Regions from separate parts of the Agrobacterium sp. O3.4 genome, predicted to be linked through region 2. Evidence: riboswitches for the same ligand, from Rfam matches in the RefSeq annotation. Region 2 holds a riboswitch; the other holds the start of a gene.
What was found. Region 2 has a riboswitch for cobalamin ahead of nrdH (glutaredoxin-like protein NrdH). Riboswitches for the same ligand answer to the same signal wherever they lie in the genome.

Region 1: linked by a shared signal. The riboswitch ahead of M0412_RS15695 (ABC transporter substrate-binding protein) and the one ahead of nrdH (glutaredoxin-like protein NrdH) in region 2 are both predicted to bind cobalamin.

Annotation. Positions count from the first base shown of each region.
Region 1 is NZ_JALPZP010000002.1:625,863-629,692, forward strand. It holds gene argE (acetylornithine deacetylase) at 1-766, opposite strand, end outside; gene M0412_RS15690 (GNAT family N-acetyltransferase) at 998-1,876, shown strand; cobalamin riboswitch at 2,005-2,240, shown strand; gene M0412_RS15695 (ABC transporter substrate-binding protein) at 2,400-3,431, shown strand; gene M0412_RS15700 (iron ABC transporter permease) at 3,428-3,830, shown strand, end outside.
Region 2 is NZ_JALPZP010000001.1:2,591,613-2,595,442, reverse strand. It holds gene M0412_RS12655 (ABC transporter permease) at 1-8, shown strand, start outside; gene M0412_RS12650 (ATP-binding cassette domain-containing protein) at 8-790, shown strand; gene M0412_RS12645 (nucleoside triphosphate hydrolase) at 787-1,416, shown strand; cobalamin riboswitch at 1,550-1,774, shown strand; gene nrdH (glutaredoxin-like protein NrdH) at 2,088-2,309, shown strand; gene nrdI (class Ib ribonucleoside-diphosphate reductase assembly flavoprotein NrdI) at 2,322-2,720, shown strand; gene nrdE (class 1b ribonucleoside-diphosphate reductase subunit alpha) at 2,708-3,830, shown strand, end outside.

The DNA of each region.
Region 1 (3,830 bases), on a different contig from region 2:
GCGCTTCCAGTTCGATTGCGCAATGATCGGGGATGATGTTGATCGCCTGCCCGCCTTTGACCGTGCCGATCTGCAAGGAGGAGTAGGGCGGCTCGAAGGTTGCTTCGAACGGTCCCCGCGTCAGCGTATCGGCGGTTTCGACTGCTTTTGCCATGATGCCGGTCATCAGGTGAATGGCGTTTATCCCCTGATCCGGCCGTGAGGAATGGCCGGATCGGCCGTGCAGGGTGATGCGCGCTGCGGCCTTGCCCTTGTGGGCGCGAACGGCGCGCATATTGCTGGGTTCGCCGATGATGGCGCCCGCCGGCGGGGCACACAGTTCCGGCAGTCTGGCGATGAGATGGGGAACGCCACGGCAGCCCGCCTCCTCGTCATAGGAAAAGGCGATGTGTATCGGCCGTTCAAGCGTCATGCGCGAAAATGCCGGCGCTGCGGCGAGCACAGTGGCGAGAAACCCTTTCATGTCGGTGGTTCCGCGCCCGTAGAGCCGGTCGTTTTCGGTTCTCAGCGTGAAGGGATTGGAGGTCCATTCCGGTTCTCCGGCCGGCACCACATCCATGTGGCCGGACAGGATATAACCGGCCCGATCGGCCGGGCCGAACGTGGCGAAGAGATTGGCGCGGTCGCCCTCCGGTCCGGGCAACAGCGAGACTTTCGCGCCATGGCCTTCCAGATAATCGGCAATCCATCCGGCAATATCGCCATTGGCGGTTCCGACAACGGACGGGAAGGCGACGAGACGCTCAAGGATTTCGATTGCGTTCATGGTCGTCCCCGCTGGTCGTTCCCATTGGCCGCTGGCCGGATTATTCACCGCAGAAGCTTAGAGTGGCCGGCGGCGTTTATCTGCTGAAATGCCGATGATTTCGGTAGATTGTTGTGTCCTTCCAGTGCTTTCAGAAAATTCCTGCGGGCAGGGCCGGTTATCTTCGGATGTCGTGGGCTGGGCTTCCGGGGCCCTAGGGTTCCGCGCCGGAGGGAATGAGAGCCGTTTGCTATGGAGCTGCTCAAGGTCGATAGTTTCGAGTTGCGGACCGTGGATATCGCCGATGTGGAGGCGGATCATCTGCATGCCCTCTCCATGGCTGTCGGATGGCGGTATCATGCCAATGAATGGTGTTTCCTGCGCCAGTGCGGTGTGGGTCTTGCGGCGCTGGACGAGATTGACCGGGTTGTCGCGACCGCCATGCTTTTTCCCTATGATCAGGCTTTTGCGACGTTAGGCATGGTCATAGTCTCCCCACGCCTGCAGGGGCAGGGCGTAGCACCCTGGCTGGTCCGGCAGCTTGTGGCGAGATATCCTGCCGCCGCCTTGCGGCTGAATGCAACGGAGGTGTCCCGGCGGCTATTTGCCGGGCTCGGTTTTACCGGGGATGCGGAACGGGTGCATCTTCTGCGCGGCAAGGCCCGTCGCACCACCGAGGCGCCGCAGCTTGGCAAGAAACAGAGGATCGAGCCAGTTTCGGAACATCATCTCCCCGCCGTGGAAGATCTGGACCGGGCGGCTTTCGGCGTTTCACGCCGGGGCGTGCTGCAGCGTCTCCTGCGGGAAAACACCGGCTACGGCCTGTTCGAGGCGGATCGTCTGGCCGCCTTTGCGCTGCGGCGGGCGGCAGGGCGGGGCCACATCATCGGCCCGGTGGTTGCGGAGGGGGAAGCGGAGGCAGTCGCGCTGGTAAGGCGGCATTTTGCCGATCTCGACGGGCAGCTTGTCCGGCTCGATGCCTTGCGTGATGACGGTGTTCTCACCGATTTTCTGGCGCAATCCGGACTGGTGGTGATTGAAACACTGACGACCATGTCAAAAAATGCGCCGCAGCCGGAAGGTTCCGGCTCGGCTGGGATTTTCGCTCTGGCAGGCCCATCCCTGTGTTGAAGCACCTCGTTTCCCATCGACTTCATGTTACGCACTTTGGGTTCCTGCTGTGTGCGTGTCTTTGTCGCAGAACGGTTTCCATACGCTTGTGAGACATGCTTTGGCGATTGACGCTCCGGCTCTTGCCCCTTATGTGAGAAAGCGACGGTTCCTGCAGCCGAAAGGCGAAGGGATTAATAGGGAACATGGTGCGGGTGATGATGATCGCCCAATGCCGTGGCTGCCCCCGCAACTGTAAGCGGATTGCCGCTCATCCCCGTGGCGCCTCAAGGCGTCATGCCACTGTATTCTCCGGAATGCGGGAAGGCAGATGAACGGCGCAAATCCGTGAGCCAGGAGACCTGCCGTCAAAATATGAACCATCGTTACGGGCGGGGAAGCCCGGAGGAGGAAATTGTAATGTTATTTCATAACATTTGGTTTGCGTCCCGTCGTTGTTCTCCGTACAAGACGTCCCGCTGTTGCTGCGCGTTCTAACGCCTGCGGCTCTGGAATAAGCGATTTAATTTCGACTGGAGAACACATGTTTAATCCTGGACGCCTGCCGGCCTATGCCGGCCTTCTGGCCGCTGCGCTTACGGCTTTGCCCGCCGCTTCCGCCCATGCCGCCGAAACGGTCTATCCCCTGACGATCAACAGCTGCGGTCAGGACATCACCTTCAAACAGGCGCCGGCCCGCACGGTATCCGTCGGCCAGAGCACGACCGAGGTTCTTTATCTCCTCGGCGTTGCCGACAGGGTGGTGGGCACGGCGCTGTGGATCGGCCCGGTTCTGAAGGGTTACGAGGAAGCCAACGCCAAGGTGGAGCGTCTGGCCGACAATGATCCGAGTTTCGAAGCCGTTGTCGGCAAGAGGCCGGACCTGGTAACGACGCAGTTCCAGTGGCAGATCGGCCCGGAAGGTGTTGTCGGCACGCCCGCGCAATTCGCCGAACTCGGTATTCCCGTTTACACCTCGCCGGCCGATTGCGTCGGCAAGGATAATTCCGGCGGCGGGGACGGCGTTCGCAAGACCGGCTTTACCATGGAGCTGATCTATCAGGAGATCCGCGATCTCGCCAAAATCTTCAACGTGCAGGACCGCGGCGAAGAGGTTGTTGCCGACCTGAAAAAGCGTGAAGAAGCCGCCCGCGCCAAGATCGCTTCGGCCAATGGCAAGATTTCCGCCGTCTTCTGGTTCTCCAGCGCCGAACTGGATATCGACCCTTATGTGGCGGGCCGCCATGGCGCGCCCGGTTACATCATGTCCGCACTCGGGCTGACCAATATCATCGAAAGCGATGAGGAATGGCCGACCGTTGGCTGGGAAACCATCGCCAAGGCCAATCCGACCGTCATCGTCGCCGGCAAGATGGACCGTCGTCGTTTCCCGGCCGATGACGTTGCCGTCAAGCACAAGTTCCTTGCGACCGACCCCGTCGCCAGCATCATGCCCGCCGTTAAGGAAGGTCATGTGTTCGATATGGATGCGCAGGCGATGAACCCGACCATCCGCACGATCGAAGGTATTGAAACGCTGGCCGAGGCGATTTCGGCTGCCGGCCTCGCCAAGTGAACGGTTTTTCCGTCCATCTCGGCAGGGCGGGTCTGGCTTTTGCCGCGCTCGCCCTGCTGCTCGTCGCGCTGATGGCCGGAGCGGCCATCGGCGAGACTGCCATTCCCTTCGATGTGGTGGCGAAAACCATCGCCAACCGTGTCTTCCATGCGGGTTATCCGCTGGAGCCGCTGGATGAGGGTATCGTCTGGAGCTATCGCCTCAGCCGCGCCGTTGTCGCCGCCTGCTGCGGTGCTTCTCTGGCGCTTGCCGGCGCGGTGCTGCAATCGCTTTTGCGCAACCCGCTGGCCGATCCCTATATTCTCGGCATTTCCGCAGGCGCCTCCACCGGGGCGGTCGCGGTTGCGCTTCTGGGTTTCGGGGCAGGGCTCCTGACCATGCCGGCGGGGGCGCTGATCG
Region 2 (3,830 bases):
CAGGCTGATGGCAAAAGAACCTATTCTCACAGCACGCAATCTCGTCAAACGTTATGGCCGCGTGACCGCCCTCGATCATGCCGATTTCGATCTCTATCCCGGAGAAATCCTGGCGGTGATCGGCGACAATGGCGCCGGCAAATCCTCGCTCATCAAGGCGATTTCCGGTGCGGTGACACCGGATGAGGGAGAGATCAGGCTTGAAGGCCAGCCTGTGCAGTTCCGCTCGCCGATCGAGGCGCGCAAGGCGGGTATCGAAACCGTCTATCAGAACCTCGCGCTCTCGCCGGCACTTTCCATAGCCGACAATATGTTCCTCGGCCGGGAAATCCGCAAACCCGGCATTCAGGGCAGCGTGTTCCGGGCGCTGGATCGTCCGGCCATGGAAAAATTCGCCCGCGAGAAACTCTCGGAACTGGGTCTGATGACGATCCAGAACATCAATCAGGCGGTGGAAACCCTTTCTGGCGGCCAGAGGCAGGGTGTGGCGGTAGCACGCGCGGCGGCTTTCGGCTCCAAGGTCGTCATCCTCGACGAACCGACGGCAGCACTTGGCGTGAAGGAAAGCCGGCGTGTTCTTGAACTCATTCTTGACGTGCGTTCGCGCGGTCTGCCGATCGTTCTGATCTCGCATAACATGCCGCATGTGTTCGAGGTGGCGGACCGCATCCACATTCACCGGCTGGGCAAGCGCCTGTGCGTCATCAATCCAAAGGACTATTCCATGTCCGACGCCGTCGCCTTCATGACCGGCGCCAAGGAAGCGCCGAAGGAAACGCTTGCCGCATGACGCTGAAGCTTGAGACGATCGCTGAAGACGTTCTTCGGCGGGCAGAGGGCAAATCCCGTTTTATCATTGCCATTGCCGGTCCCCCTGGGGCCGGCAAATCCACGCTGGCGGACGCGCTTTGTGATGCTTTGCTGGCGCGGGGCGAAACGGCCGCCGTGCTGCCCATGGATGGCTTCCATATGGACAATGGCATCCTTGAAGAGCGTGGGCTGCTGCCGCGCAAGGGCGCGCCCGAAACCTTTGATGTGCGTGGCTTCCTCGATATCGTCTCTGCCGTCCGCAGGGGCGGGCAGGAGGTGCTTGTCCCGGTTTTCGACCGCTCCCGCGAAATCGCCATTGCGTCCGCCCGCGCCATCGCGCCGGAGACACGCTTCATTCTGGCTGAAGGCAATTATCTGCTGCTGAATGAGGCCCCATGGACGGCGCTTTCCGAGAGCTTCGACCTTACTATTTTCGTTGGGCCGTCGGTCAACGTGCTTGAAGAGAGGTTGCGGAGCAGATGGCAGGGCTACGGCCTCGATGCAGCTGCGATCCACGCCAAACTTTTTGAAAACGATCTTCCCAACGGTAAAAGGGTGATCGAGAACGCCCGCCCTGCCGATATTCACATCGATATCTGGGAATAGGTTAACGCTTTCTCGTCACTGAGCGGCAAGGCGCATTTGCCGTTAAGCCTTTGTTGACCATGTGTTGAATCTTTTTCATCCACAGGGTGGGGCTTTTGTGTGTCTATTTATTGACGAGAAAATTTCCTCATATGCTATATGTGGTGTTCAAGGTTCTCCCGATTCGCAAGCGTCGGGAGCTAAGACGGGAATTCGGTGAGCAACGCCATCATGGCGGAACAATGCCGAAACTGCCCCCGCAACTGTAAGCGGCGAGCATCGTTCCGATTTGGGTCACTGGAGCCAAAAGCTCCGGGAAGGCCGGGATAGATGTTGTGACCCGTAAGTCAGGAGACCTGCCTTGAGCGAAAACGTCCACGGGCGGGGTGTCCGGAAGGAAGGTATGGCGCAAATGAATTGCGTTCGCCCTTTTCTGACCCCTTCCAGAACAAGCTTCGGGGTGAAGTCATGCCAGTGCATTTTTTTAAGTTCCTGCGCTCGTCGGCGTAGAGAGTGATTTTACGCGGCCAGAAGCGTTTTCAGGATAACCGGGACAAACGGTTTCCGTCCGGAAATGTGACAAACCCTCTAAGCCGTGCGCCCCACCTGAATGACAAATCCATCGCCACCCGATTGCGATTGCAATCGGCAATGTTGAGCCGTGTCCAAGAACGGCTTCGAAAGAGGAAATTATGACCGTCACCGTTTACAGCAAGCCCGCCTGCGTCCAATGCACTGCCACCTATCGCGCACTCGACCGCATCGGCGTTAGCTATGAGATCGTCGATATTTCCGAAGATGCGGATGCGCTCGATCACGTTCGCGGCCTTGGTTACATGCAGGTTCCCGTGGTCGTCGCCGGCGAACGCCATTGGGCGGGTTTCCGGCCGGATATGATCGGCGCGATCAGCTAAGGCGGCAGCGTGATGGGGCTGATCGTTTATTATTCCAGCCGCTCTGAAAACACGCATCGTTTCCTTCTGAAACTGGGGCGGCGATTATTGCGCCTGCCACTCGGCGCCGAGGAGGATGTGCCTCATGTGTCTGAGCCCTATGTGCTCGTCACCCCCACCTATGGGGGCGGCGGCACGAAAGGGGCCGTGCCAAAGCCGGTCATCCGGTTCTTGAACGAGCCCTCCAACCGAAATCTCATTCGCGGCGTCATCGCGGCGGGAAACACGAATTTTGGCGCAGCTTTCGCATCCGCCGGAGATATCGTCTCGCGCAAATGTGCCGTGCCGTTTCTCTATCGCTTCGAGCTTCTCGGCACGGAGGAAGATGTCGCCAACGTCAAACATGGATTGGAACGATTTTGGACACGCTGACCTCAGGCGCGCTGCGCAAGGACGCCAAACAGCCGGTAGCTGCAAGCCAGAAACCGGTTGATACGGGACTGGACTACCACGCGCTGAACGCGATGCTGAACCTCTATGACGAGAACGGAAAGATCCAGCTCGACAAGGATCGCCTTGCCGCCCGGCAATATTTCCTCCAGCACGTCAACCAGAACACGGTGTTTTTCCATAACCTCAGGGAAAAACTCGATTATCTGGTAACGGAGGGATATTACGAACAGGAGGTACTGGATCAGTATTCCTTCAATTTCGTCCGCGATCTCTATGACGAAGCCTATGCCCGGAAGTTCCGCTTTCCGACTTTCCTCGGGGCGTTCAAATATTACACCTCCTACACGCTGAAGACATTCGACGGAAAACGTTATCTGGAGCGTTATGAGGATCGCGTCTGCATGGTGGCGCTGGCTCTCGCGCGCGGTGACGAACAGCTTGCCCGCGACCTGATGGATGAGATCATTTCCGGCCGCTTCCAGCCGGCGACCCCGACGTTCCTGAACGCTGGCAAGAAGAGCCGCGGTGAGCTGGTCTCATGTTTTCTGCTACGCGTGGAAGACAATATGGAAAGCATCGGCCGCTCCATCAATTCGGCGCTGCAGCTTTCAAAGCGCGGCGGCGGCGTGGCGCTGTCCCTGACCAATATTCGCGAATTCGGCGCACCGATCAAGCACATCGAAAACCAGTCTTCCGGCGTCATTCCTGTCATGAAGCTGCTGGAAGACAGCTTTTCCTACGCCAACCAGCTTGGCGCGCGTCAGGGCGCGGGCGCAGTCTATCTGCATGCCCACCACCCTGACATCATGCGTTTCCTCGATACCAAGCGCGAAAATGCTGACGAAAAAATCCGCATCAAGACCTTGTCGCTCGGCGTGGTAATCCCTGACATCACCTTCGAACTCGCCCGCAACAACGAGGATATGTACCTGTTCTCGCCCTATGACGTGGAGCGGGTCTATGGCGTACCGTTGACCGAGATTTCTGTCAGCGAAAAATATCAGGAGATGGTCGCGGATAGCCGCATCCGCAAGAAGAAGATCAAGGCGCGCGAATTCTTCCAGGTGATCGCCGAAATCCAGTTCGAGA